Regions from separate parts of the Rhodopseudomonas palustris HaA2 genome, predicted to be linked through region 1. Evidence: predicted binding sites of a transcription regulator. Region 1 holds the regulator's gene; each other region holds the start of a gene.
The links. The regulator PhoB, encoded in region 1, activates phosphate uptake and scavenging genes when phosphate is short. The targets are predictions, from matches to a motif close to TGTCATNNANCTGTCAT.
Positions count from the first base shown of each region.

Region 1 (7,821 bases):
CGCGCTGTGGAACGAGGTCAAGGACAAGCTCAGCGCCTCGGGGCTCAGCCTCTCGGGCGGCCAGCAGCAGCGTCTGTGCATCGCCCGCACCATCGCGGTGCGGCCGGAAGTCATCCTGTTCGACGAGCCGTGCTCGGCGCTCGATCCGATCTCGACCGCGAAGATCGAGGAGTTGATCGACGAGTTGAAGGAAGAGTACACGATCGCCATCGTCACCCACAACATGCAGCAGGCGGCGCGCGTCTCGGAATCGACCGCCTTCATGTATCTCGGCGAACTGATCGAATTCGGTCCGACCGACAAGATCTTCACCTCGCCGAACGACCGGCGCACCCAGGACTACATCACCGGCCGGTTCGGCTGACGCGCCAGGCGCGAGGAGAATGAATATGGGCTTCGAGCACACCACCAAGGCGTTCGACGGCGACCTGCAGGAGCTGACCCGGATGGTCGCCGAGATGGGCGGCCTGGCCGAGCGCCAGATCGTCGATTCGGTCGACGCGCTGGTCCGGCGCGACGTCGCACTCGGCGCCCGCGTCGTCGCGGCCGATTCCGAGATCGACCAGATGCAGCGCGTCATCGAGGAGCGCGCCGTGCTGACGATCGCGCGGCGGCAGCCGATGGCGGTCGACCTGCGCGAGATCGTCGGCGCGATGCGCGTCGCCACTGATCTCGAGCGGATCGGCGACCTGTCGAAGAACATCGCCAAGCGGGTCAACGCGATCGACAGCGACTTCCACCCGCTGAAGCTGATCCGCGGCCTCGAGCACATGACCGACCTGGTGCAGTCGCAGGTCAAGTCGGTGCTGGACGCCTACACCGCGCACGACCTGCCGGCCGCGATGGTGGTGTGGAACGGCGACGAGGAAGTCGACGCGATCTGCACCTCGCTGTTCCGCGAGCTCTTGACCTACATGATGGAAGATCCGCGCAACATCTCGTTCTGCATCCACCTGATGTTCTGCGCCAAGAACATCGAGCGGATCGGCGATCACGCCACCAACATCGCCGAGACGGTGTTCTACATGGTCGAGGGCGAGCAGCTTCTCGAAAAGCGCCCGAAGGGCGACATGACGACTTTCGCCAACGCGACGCCGGGCAACTGACGCGCAGGACGGCGGGATGCGGAGCGCATCCCGGATACGCTCGACTGAAGACGAGGACGACACATGGGTGCGCGCATTCTGGTGGTTGAAGACGAGGAAGCGCTGACCACGCTGCTGCGATACAATCTCGAATCCGACGGCTACGACGTCGAAACCGTCGCCCGCGGCGACGATGCCGACACACGGATGAAGGAGCGGCTGCCGGATCTGGTGGTGCTGGACTGGATGCTGCCGGGTCTCTCCGGCATCGAACTGTGCCGCCGGCTGCGGGCGCGGACCGACACCAAGCAGTTGCCGATCATCATGTTGACCGCGCGCGGCGAGGAGAGCGAACGCGTCCGCGGCCTCGCCACCGGCGCCGACGACTACATCGTCAAGCCGTTCTCGGTGCCGGAACTGCTGGCGCGGGTGAAGGGTCTGCTGCGTCGCGCCGCACCCGAGCGGCTCGCCACCGTGCTGACCTATGGCGATCTCGAACTCGACCGCGACAAGCGCCGCGTCGCGCGCAGCGGCCGGCCGATCGATCTCGGCCCGACCGAATATCGCCTGCTCGAATTCTTCCTGGAGCATCCCGGCCGGGTGTTCAGCCGCGAGCAACTGCTCGACGGCGTCTGGGGCCGCGACATCTACATCGACGAGCGCACCGTCGACGTCCACATCGGCCGTCTGCGCAAGCTGCTCAATCCGGGCCGCGAGCAGGACCCGATCCGCACCGTGCGCGGCGCCGGCTACGCGCTCGACGATCGCTTCGCCAAGGTGGAGTAAGCGCGAAGCGCTTCAACAGGAGCAAGTCGGTAGCCCGCATGAGCGCATCGCCATGCGGGGTTCGAGCGGTGCCTCCCGCATATCGCTGCGCTCATGCGGGCTACGGGTTTTGACGCCCACGGCATCCGATTCACACCCCAGCCGTCATCCTCCGCGAAAGCGGAGGATCCAGTATTCCCGAGTGTTGGTGAGAATGAACGGGCGCTCCGGGTGACTGGATCGCCCGGTCGAGCCGGGCGAGGACCGTCGGGAGCGCGTGCCGGGCAGAAACGCTCGCAGCGCGTTCCGGGCCAGAACGGGTGCCGCGCGGTGGCGGCATTGCCCCGCGCAGAGGCGTGATTACCGCGTCGTCTTCGGCGCCTGCCGCCGGCGGTCACCGACCGGCTGATAGGCGATGCGCGAGTGATGCGCGCAATACGGCAGGCCGGGCAGCGATTTGCCGCCGCAGAAGAAGAACTCGGGGCTCGACGGATCGCCGACCGGCCAGTGGCAGGTGGCTTCGTTGAGTTCGAGCAGCGACAGCCGCTGGTTCATCGGTACGACGTTGTCGATCGCGATCGGATCGGGCTCGGCCTCGACCTCGAACACATGCGCCAGCGCGGTATTGCCGCGCGCCACCGGCCGCGTCACCCGCATCATGTGCTGGGCGGGGCGCGCCTTGCGCTGGCGCGGCGCCGCCGAGGACGGGCTCTTGGCCCGGCCCGACAGGCCGAGCCGATGGACCTTGCCGATCACGGCGTTGCGCGTCACGTTGCCGAGCTCCGCGGCAATTTGACTCGCCGACAGCCCGCCTTCCCATAGCTTCTTCAACTGCTCGACGCGCTCGTCGGTCCAAGTCAATGTTGTCATCGTCTTAAATCCCTTCCTGCCGCGCGGTACTGGTCCAGCGCCGAACCGCGGCTGCGAGGTCGTCAATTGTCGTGCCGTCAGAATCCCTTAACCCTCGCCGGACGGCCGGTGCCGTCCGGGCGTTGCGCCCCGACCGAGAACTCGTAAAGGATTACAAACCGCGCACGACATGTCGTGCCTGACGAGGAAAACGCTACAATATGGCGTGACTCACGCGCAAGAGTCAGACCTGGTGCGTCCACACCTTCTCTCGCAAGTGAGTCTTGTCCGTCACAGCGGCGACCTGCGGAGAAGTCCGGGGGAACCCCAGCGGAAGCCCGGTTGACAGGCACTTCAGCACACCTAGAATGACTACACGTGCCGCCTGGAAAGGCGGCACGTTTCGTTTCCGGGGTACTTTCGTTTCCGGGGCACGTTGGACCGCGACCGCGCTGACGCGGCCGGGCCGGCGGCCCGTTTTTCCGATCGGATCGGCCATGTCGAGTGCTAAGTCGAGTGCAGCTACTACGTCCCATCTCCTGCCGGTGTTCGCGAGGGCGGATGTCGCCTTCGAGCGCGGCGAGGGTGCCTGGCTGATCTCGACCACCGGCGAGCGCTACCTCGATTTCACCAGCGGCGTCGCGGTCAATTCGCTCGGCCATTGCCATCCGCATCTGGTCGAAGCGTTGCAGCAGCAGGCGACCAAACTGTGGCACATGTCGAACCTGTTCAAGAGTCCGGACGGCGAGCGCCTCGCCGCGCGGCTGTGCGAGCAGAGCTTCGCCGATTTCGTGTTCTTCGCCAATTCCGGCGCGGAGGCGATGGAGTGCGCGCTGAAGATGACGCGGCACCACCATTTCTCCAAAGGCAATCCGGAGCGCACCCGGATCATCACCTTCGCGGGCGCGTTCCACGGCCGCACGCTCGGCACGCTCGCCGCCACCGGCTCGGCGAAGTATCTCGAAGGCTATGGCGAGCCGCTCGACGGCTTCGACCAAGTGCCGCTCGGCGATCTCGACGCGGTGAAGAAGGCGATCGGCCCGACCACCGCCGGCATCCTGATCGAGCCGCTGCAGGGCGAGGGCGGGGTCCGTTCGCCGGAGCCGGCGTTCTTCCGCGCGCTGCGCGATCTGTGCGACAGCAATGGCCTGCTGCTGATTTTCGACGAGGTACAGACCGGCATGGGCCGCACCGGCGAGCTGTTCGCTTACCAGCGGATCGGCGTGGCGCCCGATATCATGTCGCTGGCCAAGGCGCTCGGCGGCGGTTTCCCGATCGGCGCCTGCCTCGCCACCGCGGATGCCGCCGAGGGCATGGCGCCGGGTTCGCACGGCTCGACCTTCGGCGGCAATCCGCTCGCCGTCGCCGCCGCCAATGCGGTGCTCGACGTGATGCTGGAGCCCGGCTTCCTCGATCACGTCCGGCGGATGTCGCTGCTGTTGAAGCAGAAGCTCGCCGGCATCGTCGATCGCTATCCGCAGGTGCTGAGCGAGATCCGCGGCGAAGGGCTGCTGATCGGCCTCAAGGCGGTGGTGCCGTCGACCGATCTGGTCGCCGCCCTGCGCGACCAGAATTTGCTCACGGTCGGCGCCGGCGACAACGTCGTGCGGCTGCTGCCGCCGCTGATCGTCGACGAGGTGGAGATCGACGAGGCGGTGACGCGGCTCGAGCGCGCCTGCGGCGTGTTGTCCGGCCAGGCCGCGCAGCGGGAGGCGGTGTGATGAGCAGCGCTACCAATCGTGCGGTGAGTAGTTCCAAGAGTACGATCGAGAGTCCAGCGATGACCAGCGCCCCGAGGCATTTCCTCGATCTCACCGAGGTCCCGACCTCGGAGCTGCGCAATATGCTCGCCGCCGGCGTGGCGATGAAGGCGAAGCGCAAGGCCAATGCGGATGCCGACAAGCCGCTCGCCGGCAAGACGCTGGCGATGATCTTCGAGAAGCCCTCGACGCGCACCCGCGTCTCGTTCGACGTCGGCATGCGCCAGCTCGGCGGCGAGTCGATCATGCTGACCGGCGCCGAGATGCAGCTCGGCCGCGGCGAGACCATCGCCGACACCGCGCGGGTGCTGTCGCGCTTCGTCGACATCATCATGATCCGCATCCTCAATCACGACTCGCTGCTGGAGCTCGCCGCCAACGCTACCGTGCCGGTGATCAACGGGCTCACCCGCAAGTCGCATCCGTGCCAGGTGATGGCCGACGTGATGACGTTCGAGGAGCATCGCGGCCCGATCAAGGGCGCGACCGTGGCCTGGACCGGCGACGACAACAACGTGCTGGCGTCGTGGGCGCATGCCGCACAGCGGTTCGATTTCAGGCTCAACATCGCGACCCCGCCGCAGCTCGCGCCCAACAAGGCGATGCGCGACTGGATCAAGACCAGTGGTGCTGCGATCACGCTCGGCAGCGACGCCGAGGCGGCGGTCCGCGGCGCCGATTGCGTCGTCACCGACACCTGGGTGTCGATGGGCGACAAGGACGGCGAGCACCGCCACAATCTGCTGAAGCCGTTTCAGGTCAACGCCAAGCTGATGTCGCTCGCCCACAAGGACGCGATCTTCATGCACTGCCTGCCGGCGCATCGCGGCGAGGAGGTCACCGACGAGGTGATCGACGGCCCGCAATCGGTGGTGTTCGACGAAGCCGAAAACCGCCTGCACGCGCAGAAGGGCATCCTGGCCTGGTGCCTCGGCGCGGTGGCGTAGCGGTCATCGCGACACATTCGGCGTCATCCTGAGGTGCCCGCGCGAAGCGCGGGCCTCGAAGGATGCTGAGACAGGGTGGTGGCGACGCCGCCGCCCTTCGAGGCTCGCCGAAGTCGGCGAGCACCTCAGGGTGACGGCACTCCTCTTCCGGAACTGCATCCCTCGCATGAGGCCCTTCCGATTTCGTCCTCCGCCCCCAGATAGAGCGCCATGACCTCGCAATCGCAAAATCCCAAGACCTCCGAAGCGCCCCCGGTGCGCGCGCCCTCCGCAGTTCCGATCGACGACGCGGTGCTGCCTTTCGAAGTCGGCCCGCTCGATCTGCGCGGCCGGCTGACGCGGCTCGGCCCGGCGCTCGACGAGCTGCTGGAAAAGCACGCTTATCCCACGCCGGTCGCCAAACTGCTCGGCGAGGCGATCGTGCTGGCGACGCTGCTCGGCTCGGCGCTGAAATTCGACGGCCGCTTCATCCTGCAGACCCAGACCGACGGCCCGGTGTCGTTCCTGATCGTCGATTTCCAGGCGCCCGACCGGCTCCGCGCCTATGCGCGGTTCGACGCCGGCAAGCTCGTGCCCGGGCTGGATTCCGGTGCGCTGCTCGGCAAGGGGCATCTGGCGATGACGATCGACCAGGGCGCCGACATGCGCCGCTATCAGGGCCTGGTCGCGCTCGACGGCGGCGGGCTGGAAGAGGCCGCGCACGAATACTTCATGCGCTCCGAGCAGATCCCCACCAAGGTCCGGCTCGCGGTCGGCGAGGAGTGGCGCGGCGGCGAGGGCGGCCGGCACCACTGGCGCGCCGGCGGCATGCTGCTGCAATTCCTGCCGAAGGCGCCGGAGCGCGCGCGGCCGGCCGATCTGCATCCCGGCGACGCGCCGGACGGCGCCGAGGTCCACGCCGTCACCGAGGACGACGCCTGGGTCGAAGGCCAGTCGCTGATCGCCACCGTCGAGGACATCGAACTGATCGACCCGGATCTGTCCGGCGAGCGGCTGCTGTACCGGCTGTTCCACGAACGCGGCGTCCGCGTATTCTCGTCGCTGCCGTTGCGCGCGCAATGCTCCTGCTCGCGCACCGCCGTCTCCGGCATGCTGTCCCGCTTCTCGGCCCAGGACCGCGCCGACATGGTCAAGGACGGCAAGGTCGTGGTGACCTGTGAGTTCTGCAGCTCGGTCTACGAGTTCACGCCGGACGAGGCGGGGGTGGAAACGGGCGCCGGCGTCGCGGACGCAGAAACGACGAACGGCGCGGCGACGAACGAGTAGTTCACCCGTCGTCGAGAAATAACCCGTGTCCCGGACGCGATGCAGCACGCAGTGCTGCTTCGCAGATCCGGGACCCCGGTTTCTCTGTCCAACACGACATAGTTCGAAGCTGTCGGATGCATCCGAACCGGGGCCCCGGATCAGCAGCGCACCACGCCGCAAGCGCGGCGCGCTGCGCAGCGTCCGGGGCACGAAGTCTGCGCCCCTCAATACAGTCAGTTGTCGTTCGTCGGAGTCCGTAGGGTGGGCAAAGGCGCGCAAGCGCCGTGCCCACGCGTCGCCGGTGATGCTGTCGGGATGTCCGCATGGGCTTCGCTGCGCTCAGCGCCACCCTGCGGGCGACAGCGCGCACTCTGCGTTGGTCATTCCGGGGCGCGCGCAGCGCGAACCCGGAATCTCGAATCCCTGGAGCCTGTGATCGGCACGGCCGGCCGGAGATCGCAGTCGGCATCGCGATCGGACGTGTATCCCCATTCTCACCGCCTCTCCGCCCAAAGCCGCCTTGTCCTGCAACCTGAGCGTTAGCTACAGTTGCGGGACGCGTGATTGCGGGGCGGGCGATGGCGGATTCGAGTGAGGTCGGGGGAAGGGCAGTCAGTGGGCCGCCGGACCCAAACGACTTCGAAGCATTCACAAGCTGGCTGGTGCAGCAGCCGCGCACGTGGTCGGTTGTACTCGCCGCTCGGGCGGCGCTGCGCGTGCTTCCGCTTTCGCGAGTTCAGGACAGGCTTTCGGTCATCGTGCTGCCCGCGTTTCGTGCTACCGCGATTGCGCGGTTTGCCGCCAAATATCCAAACCGCGCAATCGGACAAGCCGCCGCCGACGCCCGCGCCTCCGCCTACGCCGCCACCGCCGCCACCGTCGACGCCGCCGACGCCGCCTACGGCTACGCCGCCGTCTCCGCCGTCTCCGCCGCCACCGCCGCCTCCGCCGACGCCGCCTACGCCGCCACCGTCGCCTACGCCGACGCCGCCTCCGCCACCGCTTACGCCTCCGCCTCCGCCTCCGCTACCGCTTACGCCGTCATCCAGGGCGATGCGCAGCGACTTCACGACGGGGCAATGACCCCAGAGCAACTGGCGTCTGCGTCCTTATGGATCGGTCTGCCTCCGCCAAGTATTGGAGGCGCTTGGCAGGGTCTGGCTGCGG
Region 1 covers NC_007778.1:873,360-881,180, forward strand. Annotated here, with positions in the region: gene pstB (phosphate ABC transporter ATP-binding protein PstB) at 1-364, shown strand, start outside; gene phoU (phosphate signaling complex protein PhoU) at 390-1,106, shown strand; gene phoB (phosphate regulon transcriptional regulator PhoB) at 1,170-1,871, shown strand; gene RPB_RS03975 (GcrA family cell cycle regulator) at 2,211-2,720, opposite strand; gene RPB_RS03980 (aspartate aminotransferase family protein) at 3,197-4,420, shown strand; gene argF (ornithine carbamoyltransferase) at 4,480-5,406, shown strand; gene RPB_RS03990 (Hsp33 family molecular chaperone) at 5,617-6,672, shown strand; gene RPB_RS24800 (hypothetical protein) at 7,233-7,821, shown strand, end outside.

Region 2 (7,821 bases), 350 kb from region 1:
TAGCGTGACGTCGCCGCTGGAGCGCAGCGTCACCGCGCCGCCGTCGGCGAAGGCCTGGCCGGAAGCGTCGCCCGCCGGGTCGAGCAGCGCGTTGGTCCACAGGCCCCGCGTGTCGATGACCGCATTTTCCTCCAGCGTGATGCTGGCGCGGCCGAGCGCAGGAGTCAGCGGCAGCGTACCCCTGCCGATGCTGTCGCCGTTCGGATAGACCCGGCTCAGCAGCGTGCTCAGCGTCACCGCGCCGCCGCGCGCGGTGAGTGTGGCGGCGACGTCGATGGTCGGCGCCACCAGTTCGAGGATGCCTCCGCGGGCCAGCGTCAGGTCGGAGCTGACGCGGATGCTGTTGCTGGAGGCGATCGACAGCCCGCCGAGGCCGGCTTCGTTGAGCGCGCCGGCATCGAACCACGCCGTATTGGCGCGGCCGCTGGGCAGCGCGGCCTCGGCGCCGAGGCCGGAGGTGATGTCGGCGACGTCGCCGATGATCACCTCGCTCGCCACCGCGCCGGTGCGGCCGATGGCGCCGTATTGGCCGAGCATCAGCGCCCCGGCCAGCGGCACCGTCGTCTGCGTCAGCTTGTAGCCGTCGCTGACTCCGGTGGGCCGCGCCGCGGTCTGGCGCAGGCCGGTGATTACTTCGGCGACGATGCTGCCTTCGAACACGCTCGTCGGCGCCGACAGGACGAGTTGCCCGGCGTCGCGGCCGACCGTGTAGCCGTCGTCCCAGCGCGACGTCGTTGCGCCGTGGCTCGGGCTGCCCCAGACGTCCTTGACGCCCCAGCGCGAATGATCGACCGTGAAGCTCCGGCCGAGCGCGATGATCGGCATGTCGGCCGGCACGCTGCCGATCGGATACAGCCGCCCGTCGGCGCCCATCACGTTGCTGGTGAGCACCTGCCCGGCCTGATAGCTGATCGTGCCGCCCGACAGGTTGAACACCGAGCCCGCCTGCGCCACCAGTTCGGCCGCGCTCAGCGTGATGATGCCGCCGACCGCGGTCCACTCGCCGACGCTGTGACCGGTGTTGGCCAGATAGCCCGAGACTTCGAGCAGGCCGCCTTTGGTGTAGTAACGATCGGACGCGTAGCCGCCGGTGCCGGCCGGCACCAGCACCAGATCGCGCGCGTCGATCCAGACGTCCTGATTGGTCAGCACGCCGGACTCGCGATTGACCGGGGCGTCGCGCATCTCGTTGGGCTGAACGTTGATCTTCAGGCTGTTGGCCGACATCGGCAGTACGCTCGAGGTACCGGAGACGTCGAGCACGGCATCCCCGGCCGCAAACACCCGCGCCCGCGCGCTGACGGCGATCTGGCCGCCTTGCGCCAGCGTCAGCGAGCCGCCGTCGAACGTCACCACGCCGCCGCTGACGATCTCGACCCGGCCGAGATCCTGACGGTCGGCGAGGCTGGACAGATTGCCGAACTGGCCGAAGGAGGCCGTGGCGCGGGCGGCATTCTGTGTCGCGGAATCGGCGATCAGCGCGTCGCGCTTGGAGTTGAGCGCGGTGTCGGCGCTGCCGAGCTCGGGCATGATCTGGGTCAGCGACGCCGCGCCGAGCGTGACGCTGCCGCTCGCATCCGAAGCCGCATTGAGCAGATGAATGCTGCCACGGATGTCGACCGAGGTGGTGGCGATGGCGACGCCGTTCTGCGCCACCGCATGGCCGGCCAGCGTGATGTCGCCCTGCTGGGCGAACACGAGACCGCTGTTGGTCACCGCACCACCGCCGGGCGTCCAGCTACTGCTGCTCGCATTCCAGAGCCCGGGCGCGATCTCGTTGCCGCGCGTGGTCGAGAAGCTGTTGGCGTCGGTGGCGTAGCCCTTGCGGACGACGAAGTCGCGGCCCGCGGCCAGCACGGTCTGGCCCTTGGGCGTGGTGATGGTGCCGGCATTGGAGACGCTGGTGCCGAGCAGCATGACGAAGCCGCCGCCTTGCGTCACGGCGCCGGGGGCGCTGGTGTTGATCAGCGCGCCCTGCTCCACCGTGATGGCGCCGGTCGCGCCGCTGAAGCTCGGCAAATACGATGAGCCCGACAAGCTCGAATAGATGCCGTTCGCCTTGAACTGCGCGTCGGTGACCTGAGCCGCCGAGGCGATCAGGCTGCCGACATTGACCTGGCTGGCGCCGCCGAAAATGATGCCGTTCTGGTTGATGATGTACACCGACCCATCGGCGCCGATGCTGCCCAGGATCTGGCTCGGCGACGCGGCGCCGACGACGCGGTTGAGCGCGACCCAGTTGCTGTTGCCCTGCTGATCGAACACGACACTGGTGCTCGCCCCGACATTGAAGCTCGCCCAGTTGAGGATCGCCTGCGCGCCGGTTTGCTGCACAGTGACGGTCGGCGCATCGGCCGGCCCGCTCTGTACCGGCGTCCTGGCATTGGTCCAGCTCAGCACCGGGCGCGCGGCCCCGGGCGCCGCAAGCCCGGAATCCGGCACCAGCCCACCCGCTGCCAGACCGTTCGGCACCACCACCGGCGCCGTCACCGACACGCCGGCCGCCTGCGCGGCCGCCCGTGCCGCGGCTTGCGCCGCCTGGATGCCCTGCAGCGCCTGCGCGGCCTGGGTCAGCGACTCCACCGACCGCTGCGCCGCCGCACTACCCTGCTGCGCCGCCGCCGTGGCCGCAGCCGCCGCCACCGCCGCCGCCGAATAATCCGGCGCCGCGCCGCCGAGCGAGCGCGCCATCGCCGGCGCCGCGGTGAGCAGCACCGTCAGGGCCAGCGCGCTGGTGCTGGTGAGCATCAGCCTGCGCGACAACGCCCGACGCTTCGCCGTGACGCGAAGCTGCCCGCCGTCTTCGGCGGTGACGCGGGAGTGCCGGCGGCCGACGTCGTGGTGAAGCGCGGGGCTCATGCGAATTCCTTGTCACGCGAAAGCGCCCCGGCCAGACCAGGGCGGGAAACCGGCCGATGCCAGTCCCCTTCGTCAGCAAGGACGCTATTCGGCCGCGGCGCACCGAAGTGACAAATTGGGCCTGACGAGAAAAAATCGACTTGCCGGCACCGGCGCCCGCAGGACTGCGTGAAACGCCCGCTAGTCCCGGCGTCATTCAGCCCAGCAGCACGATGCCGCCCGGCAGCCGCGTCAGCTTGGCGCCGAAGATCTGTTCGAACATCGCCATAACGCCATCGACATTGTCGACGCGGAAGCGGCCGTTGACAACGCGCCGGCCGAGTTCGGCATTGACCACCATCACCCGGCCCGGTCGGTATCGATTGATCTCAGCGACGACATCCATCAGCGGCCGCTGGTGGAAGATCAGCAGGCCTTCGCGCCAGGCCGTCACCTCCCCGATATCCGCCGGCGTCGCCGATCCTAGCCCATCGGCGCCGTAGCGGAGCTGCTGCCCCAGCCTCAGCACCGACGAGGCGGTGCCGAGGCGCACCTCCACCTCGCCCTGAAGGCAGGTGACGCAGGTCGCGTCCTGCTCGTGCAGGACGTTGAACTGCGCGTGGCGGGCTCTCGCCTCTCCGGCACCGGCCACGATGATCAGCTCGCGGCCCGGCTGCGCCCCGACCGTGACGGTGGCCTCTCCCCTGAGGAGTTCGATCCGCTCGATCGTATCCGCCGGCTTCTGCAGCTTGATGCTGGTGGCCGTGTTGAGCGACAGCCGGATATCGCCCGGGATGCTGACGTCTTTGGTTTCGCCGGTGGCGGTATGGTAGTCGGCCATCACATCGCCGAGCGAGGGCCACAGATCGAGCGGCGGACGAACGACGAGATAGGCCGCGGCTGCGGTCGCAGCGGCGCCGGCGACGAACGCGCGGCGGCTCGGTGCGGGCGCCGCCGCTTGCACGCCCCCCAAAGCTGCACCCGAGCGTCGCAGCACGTTGTCTCCAGCGCAGCCCAGCCGGTCCCAGAGCAGGCTCGCCTGCCACAGCGCCTCGGCGTGATCCGGGCTCTGGCGGCCCCACTGCTTGGTGGCCTCGACATCCGCGGGTGTGGCGCGTCCGGAGCCGAGCCGGCGCACGCGCTCCAGCGCTTCGCGGCGCAGCGCGCCCAATTGCTCCGGGGGGTCGTCGAATTGCATCATTGATCCAGAGAGCTGCAGACCGACGCCGCCAAGTCAAGGTGCGGCTCGAAATCCGTCCATGTCATGAAGACGCTTCTTTCGACCGCGGACCGAACCGCCGCGTGAGCTTTTTGCCGAACCGCCGGGCGCAATATTCCAGCGCCGCCTTCAATTCCATCTCGACGAAGCGCTGCGATAGACCGAGATGCTCGGCGATGCGCTTCAGCGGCACGCCCTCGACGCGGGATGCCAGCAGGATGGCGCGGCGCCGCGGCGGCAGCTCTTGCAGTACCTGTTCGAGAAACTCGACCTGCCGCCGCGCCTCGGCCTCGCGCTCGGGACCCGGCGCCGGATCGACCAGTTCGAGCATGTCCACCACATCGAGCTGCTTGTTGCGGCGTTGCTCGGTGCGCTCGCGGCTGATCGCGAGGTTCAAGGCGGTGCGCAGCAGATAGCCGAACGGACGCTGAACCTCGACCGGATCGTTGCCGCTGCGCAGATGCAACCAGGTTTCGTGCAGGGTCTCGCGCGCGGCTTCTTTCGAACCGAGACGGACAGCGAGCCGCCGGCACAATTCGTCATAGCGCTCCGCCAGCACCTCGCGGAGCACGGTCCAGCTCGCCTCAGTCATGGCGCGCCCGAGCCTGCGCCGGCGCGCCACCCCGCTCCGGCGCGCAATCGCCGGTCTCGGCCGGCGGGCGAGAGCCGATGGCGATGATAATCGGCTGCGGCAAATCCGGCGGCGGATGCTGGATCGACAGGTCGCCGAGCAACCGCACGATCGCCTGGTCGCGCGCCGGATCGGTCGAGCCGAACAGATGCGGCTTCAGGATCTGTCCGCTCGGGCCGATCCAGAATTCGAGCGTGGTGGCATAGCTGCCGGGCCGCGTCTCCGGTAAACGGCAAAAGGCGCTCGCAAGGCTGGCCTGCATGGCGCCGAGATAAGGCATCAAACCGGCAAGCGTCTGCTTGGGGGGGCCTGCGGCGTCCGAAGGAATCACCGTGAACGCATCAGAGCCGCGCACCGGCATGAGACCGGAACCCGCCAGCAGTCCGCGGAGCGCCTCTTGCGGAGACATCGTGCCAAAGACTGCATTCGAGCGGCGGCCTTGCGCCAAAGCCCCATCATAGACGAGCTGAAGTCCGGTGACCGCGCTGAACGCGTCGAGCGCCGAACTCAGCGGCTGTGCCGCAATGTCGAAAGCAATGATCGAGGGAGTGCTCGGTGCGGAAGCAGCCTTCACCAGCTCCAGGCTTGCCACCCATGTACCCGCTATGGTGGCTACGGTGGCCGAAGCCGCGAAACCAAGTCGGCTTCGAGGCTTGGATCCCAAAGCCGCCAAACGGGCCATGAGCGATCTGGTGGCCCCGCCCCTCCTGTCATCAGGCACGTGCTGGCGGGACACAGCAGACCCACATCTCGAAATCGGACGATTTGGACGATACTGTAGAGCTTATCGCCACAATATAAGAATGCTTTATGACAGCCGCGCGTCGGACAATCCCGATGGCGATGTCGGCGATGACCGACCGCAACACCGCTTCGAGGGTAGTCGGAGTGCGTCGCAGCCTTTTCGATCTCGTCGATCAGCACGAGCGGAGCGGGCGGGGCCTAGGATGATCTGATCCTCGTCACATATCATGAGTGCTTATTGCCAGCTTATTTCCCCAGATGCTTCTGACTCGTTCTTGGAGCGCAAATGACACGTTCTTAATGTGTCCACACAAGCGATTGACGTGATCTATGCTGGGTGATCGAGGACTGTGACAGACATTCGATTGCGACACGATCCGAAACGACACAGCTTTATGTGTCCCTTGGCGGTCTTCTGAGTCCCGTCACATGAGTCCCGTCACATCTCCTGTAGCCGATCAGTTCGCTACGGATCGAGCTCGGTGTCCCAGTACAAGTAATCGAGCCAGCTCTCGTGCAGATAGTTCGGCGGGAACAGCCGGCCGTTGCGGTGCAACTGGTGCACGGTCGGGGCGAAGGCGGTCTGGCGCGGGAACATCCGGGCCTGCGCCGGCGTCATGTTGCCCTTGCGCAGATTGCACGGCGAGCACGCCGCGACCACGTTCTCCCACGTCGTCTGCCCGCCCTTGGAGCGCGGGATGATGTGGTCGAAGGTGAGGTCCTCAGGTGCGCCGCAATATTGGCAGGAGAAGCGGTCGCGCAGGAACACGTTGAACCGGGTGAAGGCCGGATGCGTCGACGGCTTCACGAAGGATTTCAGCGAGACGACGCTGGGCAGCTGGATCTCGAGGTTCGGGCTGTGGATCGCGCGATCGTAATGCGCGACGATGTTGACGCGATCGAGGAACACCGCCTTGATCGCGTCCTGCCACGACCATAGCGATAGCGGATAGTAGCTGAGCGGCCGGAAATCCGCGTTCAAAACCAGCACCGGCCAACCGCCATGCGAGACATGCGCGTTCAAGAAACGCTCCTGACCCCCGACCGATCGACGCTGCGAAGCAGCATGCGGAAGGGATACTACAGCCAGCGTGACGCCGTTGTGAAGGGCAAGCCGAAAGGGAAAGGCATCTGCCGCGGGAATTCCATCCAAGGCCGGCCGAATTTGGAGAATGGGCGTTCCGGAACGCCGGCGGCGGGAGGTGATTGTTCCATATTTACCAGCCGCGTTGACGGCGGCGGGCGCCGCATATCAGATGAGTAGCAAATCCCGACGATTTCGACCCGAATTCCAGCCCGGAGGCGACCATGTCCAGCGCAGCAACCGCATCGCTCAAATCCACCGCCGCAGCGCCCGCCCATCAGCCCGGCCGCGGCCGGGTGTATGATTCGGTCGCCGATGCCTATGGCGACACCCCGTTGGTGCGGCTGAACCGGCTGCCGGGACTGAACGGCGTCAACGCGACGATTCTCGCCAAGCTGGAATATTTCAACCCGGCCTCCAGCGTGAAGGACCGCATCGGCGCCGCGATGATCGCCGCGATGGAGCGCGACGGCATCATCAAGCCCGGCACCATCCTGATCGAGCCGACCTCCGGCAACACCGGCATCGCGCTGGCCTATGTGGCCGCCGCCAAGGGCTATCGGCTCAAGCTGGTGATGCCGGAATCGATGTCGATCGAGCGCCGCAAGATGCTGGCCTTCCTCGGCGCCGAGCTGGTGCTGACCGAAGCCGCCAAGGGCATGAAGGGCGCCATCGCCAAGGCCGAGGAGCTGATCGCCTCGACGCCGAACGCGGTGATGCCGCAGCAGTTCAAGAACCTCGCCAACCCCGAGGTTCACCGCCGCACCACCGCCGAGGAGATCTGGAACGACACCAACGGCGCGATCGACATTTTCGTCGCCGGCGTCGGCACCGGCGGCACCATCACCGGCGTCGGCCAGGTGCTGAAGCCGCGCAAGCCGTCGGTCAGGATCGTGGCGGTCGAGCCGGAGGAAAGCCCGGTGCTGTCCGGCGGCGCACCCGGCCCGCACAAGATCCAGGGCATCGGCGCCGGCTTCGTGCCGGACATTCTCGACCGCTCGGTGATCGACGAAATCATCAAGGTGGCGGGACCGGTTGCGATCGAGACTTCGCGGGCGCTGGCGCGGCACGAAGGCATTCCGGGCGGCATCTCGTCGGGTGCCGCGATTGCGGCTGCGATCGAACTCGGCAAGCGCCCGGAAAACGCCGGCAAGACCATCGTGGCGATCGTGCCGTCGTTCTCGGAGCGCTATCTGTCGACCGCGTTGTTCGAGGGCGTGTAACCGCCGCCCACAACCGGCGTCGTCACGCCGTCACTCTGCCGCCGCGAGCGATCGCGGCAGCAGGCCGGCGTCGCGGGCGAAT
Region 2 covers NC_007778.1:525,210-533,030, reverse strand. Annotated here, with positions in the region: gene RPB_RS02440 (filamentous haemagglutinin family protein) at 1-2,859, opposite strand, end outside; gene RPB_RS02435 (FecR family protein) at 3,056-4,009, opposite strand; gene RPB_RS02430 (RNA polymerase sigma factor) at 4,101-4,649, opposite strand; gene RPB_RS02425 (STN domain-containing protein) at 4,642-5,280, opposite strand; gene RPB_RS02420 (HNH endonuclease) at 5,899-6,456, opposite strand; gene cysK (cysteine synthase A) at 6,741-7,739, shown strand; gene bchO (alpha/beta fold hydrolase BchO) at 7,770-7,821, opposite strand, start outside.
Region 2: the regulator PhoB is predicted to act here: its motif matches at 5,488-5,504, upstream of RPB_RS02425 (STN domain-containing protein).

Region 3 (7,821 bases), 150 kb from region 1:
CGCGAGCCGCGGAAATCAGCCCAGCTTGCCGCGACCAGATTTGCCCGGACAATCCTCGGTATGGCCACTCCTGCTTTCGTCAAACGCATCCTGAGGAGCGACGCTTTCCAGTGGGCGGCGGTGATTCCGGCCGCGGCCTATTTGCAGCTCGTGATGTGGACCGGCCGGTTCGACCGTGCGCCGTTTCCGATTGCCGAGCCGTACATCCTGGCGATGTGGCACGGCCGGCTGAACATGCTGCCGATGCTGCGCAATGGCGGCAAGCCGATGATCGCGCTGATCAGCGGTCATCGCGACGGCCAGATCATCAGCAAGGCCGGCGCCGTGTACGGGATCCAGACCGCGGTCGGATCGAGTTCCAAGGGCGGCATGCGGGCGGCGCGCGAGATGCTGCGGCTGGCGCGTGACGGCCACAGCCTGTTCGTGACGCCCGACGGCCCGCGCGGTCCGCGCATGCACATCAACAATGACGGCATCCTGGACCTCGCCCGGCTCACCGGGCTGCCGATCCTGCCGGTCGCCGTCAGCATGCAGCGCGGCAAGCTGCTGCGGAGCTGGGACCGGCTGCTGCTGCCGGGCCTGTTCTCGAAGATCGCGATCCGGTTCGGCGAACCGATCGTCGTCGATGCCGATGCCGATCGCGCCGAGCTCCGTGCCCGGCTGTCGGCGTCCCTCACCGCCGCGCAGCAGGAGACCGACCGGCTGGTCGGCCGCGTGCCGGTCGAGCCGGCGTAGAGGCTGTGGGTCAGCCGAATTCGGCGCCGAGCCTTTGCATCATCGGGACGAAATCCGGGAAGCTGGTGGCGATGAAGGCGGTGTCGTCGACCCTGACCGGCTTGTCGGCGGCCAGCCCCATCACCAGCGCCGACATCGCGATGCGGTGATCCATGTGGGTGGCGACCAGCCCGCCGCCCGGGACGTGGCCTTTGCCCTCGACGATCAGATCGTCGCCCGAGATCTCGACCGTCACGCCATTGACCCGCAGCATCGCCGCGGTCGCTTCCAGCCGGTCGCTTTCCTTGACCCGCAGCTCGTGCAGGCCGCGCATGATCGTGGTGCCCTCGGCGAAGGCGGCCGCGACCGCCAGCACCAGATATTCGTCGATCATCGACGGAGCGCGCTCCGGCGGCACTTCGACGCCGCGCAATTGCGAGCCGCGGATGCGGAAGCGCGCCATCGGCTCGCCGGCGTCGCCGCGGGTTTCGCTCTCCTCGATCAGGCCGCCCATCTCGCGCAGCGTGGTGATCAGGCCGGTGCGCAGCGGGTTGGTCATCACCTCGGTCAGCACCACGTCGGAGCCCGGCACGATCAGCGCCGCGACCATCGGGAACGCCGCCGAGGACGGGTCCGCCGGCACCACCACCGGCGCGCCGCGCAGCTCGGGCTGCCCGGTCAGCGAAATCTTCCGGCCATGGGGGCCTTCCGGCTCGGTCACGACCGTGGCGCCGAAATGCTGCAGCATCAGCTCGGTATGGTCGCGGCTGGCCTCGGCCTCGATCACGGTGGTGACGCCCGGCGCCGACAGGCCGGCGAGCAGCACCGCGGATTTGATCTGCGCCGAAGGTACGGGGGTGCGGTAGGTGATCGGCAGCGGGTCGCGCGCGCCCTGCAGCGTCAGCGGCAGCCGGCCGCCGTCGGCGCTCTGCGTCACCCGGGCGCCCATCTGCTCCAGCGGATCGACGATCCGGCGCATCGGCCGCGAGCGCAGCGAGGCGTCGCCGTCGAAGGTGGCGATGATCGGCGAGCCCGCCACCGCGCCCATCGCCAGCCGGCAGCCGGTGCCGGAATTGCCGAAATCGAGCGGCGCCGCGGGCGGCGCGAACCCCGCGACGCCGACGCCGTGGACGCTCCAGGCGCAATCGCCGGTGCGCTCGACCTGCGCCCCCAGCGCCCGCATCGCCCGGGCGGTGTTGAGCACGTCCTCGCCCTCGAGCAGGCCGGAAATCCGGGTCTCGCCGACCGCGAGCGCGCCGAGAATCAGCGCCCGGTGGGAGATCGACTTGTCGCCGGGGACGCGGGCGGTGCCGCTCAGCGCCGCGCTGAGGCGCGCTTCGAGCGGCGCGGTATGGTCGGAATGGCTCAAGATTTCGGGTCCCCTGCGCGCCGGGCGCCTGATCGAAGGCGGCCGCGCGCAGCGCGCAGCGGTCGCTCCCGCATAAACCGCTATTGACAGCGGCGTGGCAACTAGCCAAGTGAAGCACCGTTTTTCAAGAAATCCCAAGGTTGCACAAGTGGCGAAATCCGATCTCGGAACCAAACGCATTTGCCCGGTGACTGGCAAAAAGTTCTACGATCTGAACAAGACTCCGGTGATCTCGCCCTATACCGGCGAAGTCGTGCCGATCGCGCCGGTGGTGGCATCGCGCAGCCGGGCCGACGCGCGCTCCGCCGCCGCGCCCGCCGCCGCCGAGGCCCCCGAGGCGATGGAGGCCGAAGAGCTGGTGTCGCTCGAGGAGGCCGATGCCGAGGAGAAGACCGGCAAGGTCAAGGCCATCGTGCCGGAGTCGGAGGACGACATCGAAATCGACGAATCGATCGAGGACGACGACGATTCGACCTTCATTGCCGACGAGGAAGAAGGCGATGAAGACGTCACCGACATCATTGGTGACGTTTCCGGCGATGAGGAGACTTGAGATCGTCGCCGATCTGTGATCAACGAATGCCGCGCGCGGTGATTTGTCCGCGCGCACCCAGGCTTCAGGGGCCATAGCTCAGCTGGGAGAGCGCTTGCATGGCATGCAAGAGGTCGGCGGTTCGATCCCGCCTGGCTCCACCAGCCTTCGCTTGCTTCGCAAGCTACGGCTCGGCAAGCTTGTTTCATCCCCGATGCTCCCAAGTAACGATTCAGGCAAAGCCTCTCGCCAACCGCGGCAGGTCCCCTCTCCCGCTTGCGGGGGAGGGCTAGGGTGGGGGCGACGCGGGCACGGGCTTCGCGCATCGAAGCATCAGTCAAGGCGACGCGGTGACAAGCGGCCAGGCGCACAATCGCGTGCGCACTGCCTGTCGCGCCCCCACCCCAACCCTCCCCCGCAAGAGCGGGAGAGGGAGCTCGCCGTGCATTTTGGGGAGCGCGCCGTGCGCTTTGAAGGGCCGCGCATTTGCCAAGAAGCGCCTCTGACCGGTAAGTTCACCCTCCCGCAAAGCTTCAATAAGAAAGCCCTCATGACTCCTGCACTGTTGCCCGGCGCCATTGCCGGTTTGCGCGTGATCGATCTGTCGCGCGTGCTCGGCGGCCCGTATTGCACCCAGATTCTCGCCGACCACGGCGCCGACGTCATCAAGGTCGAGCCGCCCGCCGGCGACGAGACCCGCGATTGGGGCCCTCCGTTCCACGACGACGACGCGGCGTATTTCATCGGCACCAACCGCAACAAGCGCTCGATCGGTCTCGACCTCGCCTCCGAGGGCGGCCGCGCCGTGCTGATGAAGATGCTCGAAGACGCCGACGTCATGATCGAGAACTTCAAGCCCGGCACGCTCGACAAATGGGGCATCGGCAACGACGTGCTGCGGGCGAAATTTCCGCAGCTGGTGCATTGCCGGATCTCTGGCTTCGGCGGCGACGGTCCGCATGGCGGCCATCCCGGCTACGACGCCATCATCCAGTCGATGGTCGGGCTGATGGAATCGACCGGGACGCCGGACAGCGGCCCGACCCGCATCGGCGTGGCATTGGTCGACATGGCGACCGGGCTTTACGCCTGCACCGGCATCCTGATGGCGCTCTTGGAGCGGCAGAAGTCGGGGCTCGGGCAGTTCGTCGAGGCGACGCTGTTCGAAACCGGCCTCGCCATCATGCATCCGCACGCGGCGAACTTCTTCATTCACGGCAAGCCGCCGGCGCGCACCGGCAACGAACATCCGAATCTCTATCCGTATTCGGTGTTCGCGGCGCGGGACGGCAACATCTTCATGGGCGTCGGCAATGACGGCACCTTCCGCAAGCTGTGCCGCGAACTCGGCAGGCCAGAGCTGGGAACCGATCCGCGCTTCGCCCGCAACCGCGACCGCGTCGAAAACCGCCTGGCGCTGCGCGCGGAGCTGGAGGCGATCCTGACCCAGCACGACGCCGAGCCGCTGTGCCGCAAGCTGCTCGCCGCCGGCCTGCCGGCCGGGCCGGTGCAGGCGATCGACAAGGCGCTGGCCAGCGAGCACGTCAAGGCCCGCGGCGATATCATCGAGAAGGACTGGTACAAAGGCATCGCCTCGCCGATCCGGTTCGACCGTACCAAGGCCAGCCTGCGCCACATTCCGCCGACCTTCAGCCAGCACGCCGGCGAGGTGCTCGGCGAATTCGGCTACACGCCGGACGAAGTCTCGAAGCTCGTCGCCGACGGCATCGTCAGCGGCCCCGAACGCAAGCGCTGATCCGCGAACTGCGGGCGCTGCGGCGCCCGCAGCCGTCGCCGCGCAGGCTGATGGGCGCGGCCAAGTCTGCTGCAAACCAGTGTGCTGCAAACCAGTGTGCTGTAAACCAGCGTGCTGCAAACCGGTATGCTGCAATGCAGTGCGCCGCACCCGCCGTCCCCGCATCAGTCTTTATTCTTGGTTGGTCGGGTGACCGCTTTCCCCCTACGCTCTGGCCGCTGTATACGGTCATGTGTCTGTCATCCTGCGCTGCTAACGCGCGCCACACGAAGATGACGGCCAAACTGGGAGGCTCTCGATGACTTTTCGTTTGAAAGCTCTGACCGCTGCGATGGCGACGACGATCGCCGCCACGCTGCTGATCGCGCCGGCGCAGGCGGCGACCGAGATCCAGTGGTGGCACGCCATGACCGGCGGCAACAACGATGTCGTGGTCAAGCTCGCCAACGACTTCAACGCCGCGCAGAGCGACTACAAGGTCGTCCCGACCTACAAGGGCAGCTACGCCGACACCATGAACGCCGGCATCGCGGCGTTCCGCGCCGGCAACGCCCCGCACATCATGCAGGTGTTCGAGGTCGGCACCGCCACCATGATGGCGGCGACCGGCGCGGTGAAGCCGGTCTACAAGCTGATGCAGGAGACCGGCGAGACATTCGATCCCAACGCCTACCTGCCGGCGATCACCGGCTACTACTCGACCTCCAAGGGCGAGATGCTGTCGTTCCCGTTCAACTCGTCCTCGACGGTGATGTGGGTCAATCTCGACGCGCTCAAGAAGGCCGGGATCGCCGAAGTTCCGAAGACCTGGCCGCAGGTGTTCGAGGATGCCAAGAAGCTGAAGGCGGCCGGCTACGCCACCTGCGGCTTCTCCACCGCCTGGGTCACTTGGGTCAATCTCGAGCAGCTCTCCGCCTGGCACAATGTACCGCTGGCCAGCAAGGCCAACGGCCTCGACGGCTTCGACACCAAGCTGGAGTTCAACGGCCCGGTGCAGGTCAAGCATCTGGAGACGCTGATCGAGCTGCAGAAGGACAAGACCTACGATTATTCCGGCCGCACCAACACCGGCGAGGGCCGCTTCACCTCCGGCGAGTGCCCGATCTTCCTGACCTCGTCGGGTTTCTTCGGCAACGTCAAGTCTCAGGCCAAGTTCGCCTGGACCAACGCGCCGATGCCGTACTACCCGGACGTTGCCGGCGCGCCGCAGAATTCGATCATCGGCGGCGCCTCGCTGTGGGTGATGGGCGGCAAGAGCGCCGACGAATACAAGGGCGTCGCCAAGTTCCTCGCCTTCCTGTCCGACACCGACCGTCAGGTCGCGGTGCACAAGGCGTCGGGCTATCTGCCGATCACCAAGGCGGCCTACGAGAAGGCCAAGGCCGACGGCTTCTACAACGACCAGCCCTATCTCGAGACCCCGATCAAGGAACTGACCAACAAGCCGCCGACCGAGAATTCCCGCGGCCTGCGGCTCGGCAACATGGTTCAGCTCCGCGACGTCTGGGCCGAGGAAATCGAGCAGGCGCTGGCCGGCAAGAAGACCGCCAAGGAAGCGTTGGATGCAGCCGTCACCCGCGGCAACGTGATGCTGCGGCAGTTCGAAAAGACCGCGGTGAAGTAAGCACTCCGCAACCTGCACCACCGTCATGGGTGGGCTCTTCTCCCCTCCCCCCGCTCTTGCGGCGGGGAGGGGTCGGGGGTGGGGGGTGCCCCAGGCACGAACGCTGATGGCACGCACAGTCGACCAGCGGATCCAACGAGCCCGGAGTTTCCGTCGAAATCCGACGGACGCCGAGCGCAAGCTGTGGCAGCGCCTGCGTCGACCGGGCTTTGCCGAGGCCCATTTCCGCCGGCAAGCGACGATCGGCCCATACTTTGCGGACTTTGCCTGCCATGCCCTCCGACTGGTCATCGAAATCGACGGAGGCCAGCACGCCGGATCGAACTCCGACGTCGTTCGAACGGGCTATCTCGAGGCCGCGGGCTATCGCGTGCTCAGGTTCTGGAATAACGATGTTCTGAACAACATCGACGGCGTCATGCAGATCATCGTAGACGCCGTGCGCGCGGCGCCCCCCACCCCCGACCCCTCCCCGCCGCAAGAGCGGGGGGAGGGGAGCTGATCATGCTCAAGCAGTCCGCACGATGCTGAAGAACGCCGTCTTTCAATCCAAATTCCTGCCCTATTGGCTGGTGCTGCCGCAGCTCGCGGTGGTGCTGGTGTTCTTCTATTGGCCGGCGCTGCAGGCAGTGGCGCAGTCGTTCCTGCTGCAGGATGCGTTCGGGCTGTCGACCACTTTCGTCTGGTTCGAGAATTACCAGGAGCTGCTGGCCGACCCGGACTACTTCAGCGCCATCCTGCGCACCTTCGTGTTTTCGGTCCTGATCGCGGTGTCGTCGCTGTCGCTGGCGCTGCTGCTGGCGGTGATGGCCGACCGGCCGCTGCGCGGCTCGATGTTCTATCGCACCCTGCTGATCTGGCCCTACGCGGTGGCGCCGCCGGTGGTCGGCGTGCTGTGGATCTTCATGCTCAACCCCTCGCTCGGCGTGATCGCCCACGGCCTGCGCGCGATCGGCGTCGACTGGAACCCGCTGCTCGACGGCAACCAGGCCGCGACGCTGATCATCCTCGCCGCGGCGTGGAAGCAGATCTCCTACAATTTCCTGTTCTTCCTCGCCGGGCTGCAGGCGATCCCGGGAAGCGTCATCGAGGCGGCGGCGATCGACGGCGCGCGGCCGATGCGGCGGTTCTGGACCATCGTGTTCCCGCTGCTGTCGCCGACGATCTTCTTCCTGATCGTCGTCAACATCGTCTACGCCTTCTTCGAAACCTTCGGCATCATCGACACCATGACCCGCGGCGGCCCGGCCAAGGCCACCGAGACGCTGGTCTACAAGGTCTACAGCGACGGCCTGCTCGGCGGCAATCTCGGCAGCTCGGCGGCGCAGTCGGTGATCCTGATGGGCATCGTCATCGCGCTCACCGCGTTCCAGTTCCGCTTCGTCGAACGCAAGGTGAACTACTGATGGTCGAGCACCGCAGATTCGGAAACCTGCTGCCGCATCTGATCCTGTGGGTCGGCGTGCTGATCGTCGCGTTTCCGGTCTACATCGCCTTCATCGCCTCGACCCAGGACAATGCCACCATCGCCAACGGCCAGATGTCGCTGCTGCCGGGCGGGCATTTCCTCGAGACCTACTACAGGACGTTGTTCGTCGGCAGTTCGGGTACCACCCGCGAGCCGGTCGGCACCATGCTGTTCAATTCCTTCGTGATGGCGATGCTGATTGCGGTCGGCAAGATCGCGATCTCGCTGATCTCGGCCTATGCGATCGTGTATTTCCGGTTTCCGTTCCGGATGACGATCTTCTGGCTGATCTTCATCACCCTGATGCTGCCGGTCGAGGTCCGGATCTATCCGACCTACAAGATCGTTGCCGACCTCA
Region 3 covers NC_007778.1:727,238-735,058, forward strand. Annotated here, with positions in the region: gene RPB_RS03265 (lysophospholipid acyltransferase family protein) at 61-735, shown strand; gene aroA (3-phosphoshikimate 1-carboxyvinyltransferase) at 746-2,083, opposite strand; gene RPB_RS03275 (TIGR02300 family protein) at 2,232-2,636, shown strand; tRNA gene RPB_RS03280 (tRNA-Ala) at 2,704-2,779, shown strand; gene RPB_RS03285 (CaiB/BaiF CoA transferase family protein) at 3,166-4,371, shown strand; gene ugpB (sn-glycerol-3-phosphate ABC transporter substrate-binding protein UgpB) at 4,703-5,995, shown strand; gene RPB_RS03295 (endonuclease domain-containing protein) at 6,102-6,497, shown strand; gene ugpA (sn-glycerol-3-phosphate ABC transporter permease UgpA) at 6,520-7,401, shown strand; gene ugpE (sn-glycerol-3-phosphate ABC transporter permease UgpE) at 7,401-7,821, shown strand, end outside.
Region 3: the regulator PhoB is predicted to act here: its motif matches at 4,598-4,614, upstream of ugpB (sn-glycerol-3-phosphate ABC transporter substrate-binding protein UgpB).

Region 4 (7,821 bases), 1.3 Mb from region 1:
TCTGGCCGCATACGGCCGCGGCCTGCTGCAGAAATATCGCCCCACGCTCGCCGCGATCGAGCAGCGCTTCGGCGTGCCGGCGACGGTGGTTCTGGCGATCTGGGGTCGCGAGACCGATTTCGGCCGGCACAGGCTGCCCTATGATGCCGTCCGCGTGCTGGCGACGCAGGCCTATGTCGGACGTCGCAAGGAGCAGTACCGCCTCGAGCTGATCGCGGCCTTGAAGCTGATCAGCGACGGCGTGGTGACGCGCGCCGACATGCGCTCGTCCTGGGCCGGCGCCACCGGGCTGACGCAGTTTCTGCCGACCGAACTCGACAAGCACGGCGTTGATTTCGATCGTGACGGCCGCGTCGATATCTGGCGCTCGGTGCCGGATGCGCTGGCGTCCGCCGCGCAGCAACTCGTCAACAAGGGCTGGAAGCCGGGCGTGCGTTGGGCTTACGAAGTCCGCGCACCGGCCAATGCCGATTGCACCCGGGGCGTGCCCGAAGTCAGCCAGCCGATCGGGCAGTGGCTGCGCGAGGGATTTGCGCTGGCGCGCGGCGGCAAGCTCGGCGCCGGCGAACTGGCGGAGCCCGCGTCGCTGCTGCAGCCGGAGGGCATCTACGGTCCCGCCTTCCTGACGACGAACAACTATTTCGTCATCAAGCAGTACAATTTCTCCGACCTCTACGTGCTGTTCGTCGGCCATCTCGCCGACCGCATCACCGATCCGCGGCCGTTTGCGACGCCATGGGCGGCGACGAAGCAGCTCCGCACCGCCGATGTCGAAACGATGCAAAACGAGCTGACGCGGCTGGGCTTCTACAACGACAAGATCGACGGCAAGGCCGGGATGCTGACCCGCGCCGCGCTCGGCGCCTATCAGAAGTCCGCGCGACTGAAGCTCGATTGCTGGCCGAGCGAAATGGTGCTGCGTTCGCTTCAGACCGCGCGGTAACCGCCGCGGTCAGATGATCGCCCGGCGGACTTTCGCGGTGATCCATTCGCTGACGACCACGGTGGAGAGGATCATCAGCAGGATCAGCGAGACCTGCGGCCAGGCCAGGGTGTTGAGCGAACTCTCCAGCGCCAGCCCGATGCCGCCGGCGCCGACCAGGCCGAGCACGGTGGATTCCCGGATGTTGATGTCCCAGCGGAACACCGCGATGGTGGCGAAGGCCGGCAGGATCTGCGGCCAGATCCCGTAGCTGATCACCTGGCCGGGACCCGCGCCGGTGGCGCGGATCGCCTCGACCTGGGTGTCGTCGATTTCCTCGATCGCCTCGTACAGCAGCTTGCCGATGAAGCCGATCGAGCGCAGCGCGATGGCGATGATGCCGGCGAGCACGCCGGGGCCGAGCACCGCGACCAGCAGCAGGCCCCAGATCAGCGCGTTGATCGAGCGCGAGCCGACGATGATGAACAGCGCCAGCGGGCGCACGAAAGCCACGCTCGGCGTGGTGTTGCGCGCCGCCAGAAAGCCCAGCGGCGTCGCGATCACGATCGCGATCAGGGTGCCGAGGGTGGCGATGTTGAGCGTGTCCCACAGCGGTTTCCAGAGCTGGCCGGCATAGCTCCAGCGCGGCGGCAGCATCCGGCCGAAAATGTCGACGGCCTGCTGCGGGGCATTCTCGACAAACGCCCAGATGGTGTCCGCGGTCATGATCCGCCAGCACAGCACCGCGACGGCGACCAGCGCCAACCAGCCGAACCAGCGCCAGCGCTGTTCGTCGGGCGTCAGCCTGCGCCAGTGTTGTGCGCCGTCGGCGCCGATCGTCACCGCCATCTCAGGCCACCTTCCTGCGGATCCAGCCGGAGGCGTATTCGCACAGCAACACGATGGCGATGATGATCAGGAGGATCGCCGCGGCGCTGTCGAATTCGTAGCGATCGAGCGCGGTATTGAGCGTAGCGCCGATGCCGCCGGCGCCGACGATGCCGATCACCGAGCTTTCGCGAAAATTGATGTCGACCTGATAGGCGGTGAGGCCGACCACGCGCGGCGTCACCTGCGAGGCGACCGCGTAGTCGATCACCTGCCAGAAGCCGCCGCCGGTGGCGCGGATCGCCTCGACCTGCGCGGGGTCGATCTCCTCGATGTCGTCGGCGATCAGCTTCGACAGGAAGCCGATGGTCGACAGCGACAGCGTCAGAAAGCCCGCGAAGGTGCCGAAGCCGAACATCGCGACGAAAAGAATCGCGACGATGATCTCCTGAAACGACCGCGCCAGCGCGATCACCGCGCGGCAGACGCCGTAGAGCCACACCGGCGCCAGGTTGCGCGCGGCGCCGAGCCCGATCGGCAGCGCCAGGATCACGCCGAACACGGTCGCGCAGACCGTCATGGTCAGGCTTTCGATCAGGCCCTGCTGAATGTCGCTCCAACGCGACGTGAAGTCTGGCTGCAGGAATCCCGCGAACAGCCGCGCGGCGCGCGCCATCCCCTCGACCACGCGGGTCCAGTCCACGTCGACGCTCGACAGCGCCAGCCAGAGATAGCCGAGCACGGCGGCGGCGACGGTGATCCGCAGCCAGCGGTTCTCGATGAGTTGCGGCCGGTGCCAGACCGGCGCCGGTGATCGGGCGATGGCGTCCATTACAGTCGCGCCAGCGCCGGATCGAGCTTGAGCGAGGCGGGCAGGTCGGCGGCGCGCGGTGGCGCATCGACAGAGTCGGCGTCTTCGTCGGAGGTTTTCGACCAATCCTCTTCGCCATAGATGCGGGTGAGGACATCGGGCGTGAGGCCGGAGGCGGGTCCGTCATAGACCACTTCGCCGGCGCGCAACCCGACGATGCGCGGCAGAAACAGCTGTGCCAGCGCGACGTCGTGGATGTTGACGATGGCGGCGAGGCCGCGCTCGGCGCAGAGTTCGGTGATCAGCCGCATCACCTGCCGCGAGGTCTTCGGATCGAGGCTGGCGGTGGGCTCGTCGATCAGCAGCAGTTCCGGATCCTGCGCCAGAGCCCGCGCGATGCCGACGCGCTGGCGCTGGCCCCCGGACAGCGCGTCGGCGCGCTTGTCGACCTGTTCGCTGAGCCCGACCCGGGCGAGCAGTGCGAAGGCGCGCTGCACATCGGCCTGCGGAAACCGCCGGAACCAGCTCGCCCAAAAGCCGACATAGCCGAGCCGGCCGGACAGCACGTTCTCCATCACGGTGAGGCGCTCGATCAGCGCGAATTCCTGGAAGATCATTCCCATCCGGCGCCGTGCCTTGCGCAGTTCCGTGCCACCGAGTCGGGTCAGTTCGGTGTCGCCGAGCCGGATCGAGCCGCCGGTCGGCTGCACCAGCCGGTTGACGCAGCGGATCAGGGTGGATTTTCCGGCACCGGAGGGGCCGATCAGGCCGACGATGTCACCCGCGCCGATGCTGAGCGAGACGTCCTTCAGCGCCCGATCACCGGTCTTGTAGCGCTTGTCGAGGTTTTCGATTCTCAGCACGGTGATTTCCCCGAATCGCATTGGCCGGCGCCCGACATGCGTCGCGCCGCCCGGATTTCAATCCGGACGGCGCCGCTCGGCAAGGGGGGTGTTACTTGCAGGCGTAGCTGACGCCCATCGCCTGATCGATCTGACGCACCACCTGCCACTTGTCCTTGAACGAGATCTCCATGAACTTCTGCTGCGGCGGATCGGACTTCTCGAACTCCTTCAGGAGTTCGGTGCCTTCCCACGGGTAGGAGAAGAACGCCTGCTTGATCTTGGCCTGCAGTTCCGGCTTCAGATTGTAGACCATCCCGTAGCCGGTGGTCGGAAACGGCGCCGAGGCGTAGATCACCTTCAACTGATCGGCCTTCACTACGTTGCGCGCGATCATCCGGTCCTTGACCGAGGAGGCGATCGCGGCGGCTGGATAATCCTTGTTGGCGACGCCGAGAATCGAATTGTCGTGCTTGCCGGAGAACACCGGCTCGTAGTCCTTCTGCGCTTCCATCTTGAACTGATCGCGCAGCAGGGCCGAGGGCGCCTTGTAGCCGGAGTTCGAAGTCTCCGAGGTGAAGGCCATCTTCTTACCCTTGATGTCCTCGATCTTCTCGATGCCGGACCCCGGATAGGTGATGATCTCCATCTTGTAGCCGAACTCGTCCTTGTTCGACGCCATCATCGCGAACGGGCGGAAGCCGGCGCAGTTCACCGCGATCGGATTGGACCCGGTGTTGAAGCCCGCGACATGCAGGCGGCCGGCGCGCATCGCCTCGATCTGGGCGGCGTTGGACTGCACCGGGAAGAACTGCACGCGTTTGCCGGTGACCTGCTCCATATGCTTCAGGAAGCCTTCCCAGACCTTGGCGTAAACGGCGGGGTCTTCCACGGGCGTGTAGGCGAACACCAGCACCGGGGGATCGATCTGCTCCGACGCGTTGGTCGGAACGTCGGCCAACAGGTCGCCGTCGGCATCGGTGAAGCGGGGATCGAGGGCCCACGCGCTGCTCGACAGAGACATGCCGACAGCGGCGCCGAGGGCCAGGGTCCGAAGAACAGAACGGATCACGAATTTCTCCTGAGGGTCGAGGGGAATGAAATGTCGGTCCAGACGGACCGCGACGATGCGGTCGACGAGAGGACAACGAAGGATCGGCCCGGAGGTGCAACCCAGAGACAATCCACGGCATCATGGACCGAAGGCGCGATGGTTATGTGACAGTCCGTGCGAGACTTCCGGTGGGGGGCCGAGCGAGATCGCCCTGCGCCGGGAGTGCAGCCAAAAAGAAACCGGCCGAAAAATCGGCCGGTTTGCAGATATTCGGAACGCTGGATCGTGCGATCGACTAGCGCAATCGCAGATCGATCAATCGCAGACTTCGACCGGGCGCGAGCGCCAGACGCCGCGATAGTCGTCCCAGAAGCGCTGGCGAACGATGCGGCAGGCCGGTTCCTCGACATACACCGGCGCGGGCGCCGCATAGGCGGGACGGCTGGCCGCGATTGCGCCGCCGAGCAGGGCGCCGCCGATCAGGCCGCCTGCAACACCGGCCGCGATCCGGCCGCCATCGGCCTTGGCCTGCGGAACGGCGATGGCCAGTGAACCGGCGAGGGTCGCGACTGCAACCAGGATCGAAACAGTCTTCTTCATTTGTCTCTCCAGAGTAGCGCCGCGACCGGCGCGCGTTGATATGAACTCGCAAGGCCAACCGCACAGCACCAAAAAAGCGCAATGCCGTCAATCGTCGCAGATCGGCTGCCGATCACTGTCCCTCAAAAGCGGTCTTTTTCGGGCCACCCAAGCTCAGGCCCCAAGGCTTCTCCGTCCGGTCAGGACAAGGGGAAGACTGGTTAGTCGGCGCAGGAGCCCGAAGGTTCAATCCTATTCGCAGACGCGCACCCGGCGGATTCGCCAGGCATAGCCGTCCCAGAACCGCTGGCGCTGCCAGTAGCAGTCGGCATCGTAGCCGGGTCCGACGACATAGGCCGGCGCGGGCCGGTAATAATAGCCGGGACCGTATCCGTAATAGCCCGGATAGCCCGGACCAGCCACCGCGCCGCCGACGATCGCGCCGCCGAGCAGCCCGGCGGCGAGTCCCACGCCGAAGCCGTCATGCGCCTGTGCCGGGGCCGGCGCGCCAACCGCTGCCACTCCCAGCGCCGCCGCTGCGGCCAGCACCATCAATGGTTTCCTCATGGCGTCACCTTCGCTTCCCGCCCGTCCGTGACGGGCCCTCTGCTCCAACGTCGCGGGGAAGGTTCCACGATACTGTTGAACGATCGATGAATGGAGACGTCCAAGAGTTGCCATGTTCACAGGTCGCCGCTGCCCAGCGCCGAGTTCAGACGTCGCGATGGTTCACCAGACCGCCCCGATTCACCTGCATTCGCTGCAGCGCACCGTGTTGCCGCCCGGGTCGAAATCGGTCGACTGCGGAACGCGACGTCGAACAAGATACGTATCGCTACCGAACTAACCGGCCGCCAGCGTCCAGGGCGGCGCGCGCTTGAGCGAGATCAAACCGGCTCACCGAGTTTGGAATAGCTTCAAAACAGCCGTTTTCCTTTTGCTTTCGACCTATCTCCTGACTATCCAGAGTTTGCACCGCCATCATTGGGACTGCTGAAATTCCATGATCGTCTGTTCCTGCAACGTCCTCACCGATCACGACGTCCGAAGCGCGTTGAATCCCGATGGCGGGAACGCACGCAGCGCCGGAGAGGTCCATCGATGTCTCGGCTGCAGCCGCCAGTGCGGCCGCTGCATGCATACGATTCGGAAGATCATGAACGACACCGGCTGCTCGGCCGCCCACGCTCACGCGCACGCCCACGTCTCCTGAGCCCTCAAATGCAGCCCTCCCTCGCGATCGCGGGGATTGCGAGTCGTTGGGATTCTGATCTAGAATTATTCCAATTCTAATCTGGAATTCCCGCGCCGGTGAATCGCCGGATGCGTGGCGTGCGACAGGAGAAGTCATGAAGGGCGATGCCAAGGTCATCGAATATCTCAACCGCGGTTTGCGGAGCGAGTTGACGGCGATCAGCCAGTATTGGTTGCATTATCGTTTGCTCGACAATTGGGGGCTGAAGGACCTCGCCAAGGTCTGGCGCAAGGAATCCATCGAGGAGATGGAGCACGCCGACAAGCTGACCGACCGGATCATCTTCCTGGATGGGTTCCCGAACATGCAGGTGCTGGATCCGTTGCGGATCGGCCAGAACGTCAAGGAAGTGCTGAATTCCGACCTGCAGGCCGAGATCGGCGCGCGCGAATTGTACCAGGAAGCGGCGACCTACTGCCACAGCGTCAAGGACTACGTGTCGCGCGACCTGTTCGAGCAGCTGATGAAGGACGAGGAACATCACATCGATTTCCTCGAGACCCAGATCGAACTGGTCAGCCGGATCGGCGTCGAGTTGTATCAGCAGCACCACATCGGCGAACTCCACGACTGATGTGAGCGCGGCGCGCCTCTGAACGGGGGCGCGCCGATCTCCCGTTGCGGCTTGATCGAGCGACGGTCTCGAGGGCTGCTATGTCGTCCGGCGCGCCTGCGTCGTTGTCAGCGGGCAGGCCGCATAGGCCGCCTCGAGCGCCGGCTCGGCGCCGGCGACCTTGAACTCCACCGAACTGACCCCGGCATTGAGCGAGCGGATCCGGACGTAGAGCCGGGTCGAACCGCGCAGATCGTCGATGAACTGCTGCAAGGCGGCGGTGTCCTCGATGACGATCACCCGATAGCCGAGCAGAACGCGGGACTCGACCGCATCGCGGCCGGGCTTGTCGTCGAAGCGATAGCCGAGACTGGTGTTGCGGTCGGAGCCGATCTTGAACTCGAAGGCGATCTTCGCGATCGGACGATTCTCGAAGCAGGTGAGTTGCAGGAGGGCGTTGCGGATCACCCCGTCGTTGCTGTTGGTGGCGCCCCAGACCCGCGTGATCGCGCCGGCGACCGGGGTGCCGGTGATGCGGTCCGGCTTCTGATCGATCAGCCAGTTGCCGGACCGGGTGGTGCCGGCATCGGTGACGCACCCGGCCAGAACCATGGTCGCCGCACCTGCCGAGACCTGCATCAGGATACGCAACGAGCGATGCAACGCAGCCTCCCATCTTGGTTCCATTCTGCAACCGTGACGGGTAGCAAGCAAGAGAATTTGCAACCTGGTCGTATCGTCCGCGCTGCGTCAGGCGCGTCGGCGCCGGAACGGCCAGTCCACAACGCCGGCGGCATACAGCGATGCCCAGATGATCAGCGGCTGCGCCGCGAGCCGCGGGCCGTGATACCACCAACTACTCGGCAGCCCCGGAATTTCGATGCCGTCTACCGCGTGCATGATATTCGCCGGCCACACGCACAGCGAATACAGCGCGAGCGCGACGCCGGCCCACCAGCGTAGCGGCCGCGTCACCA
Region 4 covers NC_007778.1:2,196,830-2,204,650, forward strand. Annotated here, with positions in the region: gene RPB_RS09680 (lytic murein transglycosylase) at 1-943, shown strand, start outside; gene phnE (phosphonate ABC transporter, permease protein PhnE) at 953-1,771, opposite strand; gene phnE (phosphonate ABC transporter, permease protein PhnE) at 1,773-2,582, opposite strand; gene phnC (phosphonate ABC transporter ATP-binding protein) at 2,582-3,424, opposite strand; gene phnD (phosphate/phosphite/phosphonate ABC transporter substrate-binding protein) at 3,516-4,427, opposite strand; gene RPB_RS09705 (hypothetical protein) at 4,773-5,057, opposite strand; gene RPB_RS09710 (hypothetical protein) at 5,289-5,603, opposite strand; gene RPB_RS24870 (hypothetical protein) at 5,872-6,135, opposite strand; gene RPB_RS24085 ((2Fe-2S)-binding protein) at 6,040-6,249, shown strand; gene bfr (bacterioferritin) at 6,386-6,865, shown strand; gene RPB_RS09720 (hypothetical protein) at 6,944-7,507, opposite strand; gene RPB_RS09725 (DoxX family protein) at 7,595-7,821, opposite strand, start outside.
Region 4: the regulator PhoB is predicted to act here: its motif matches at 4,611-4,627, upstream of phnD (phosphate/phosphite/phosphonate ABC transporter substrate-binding protein).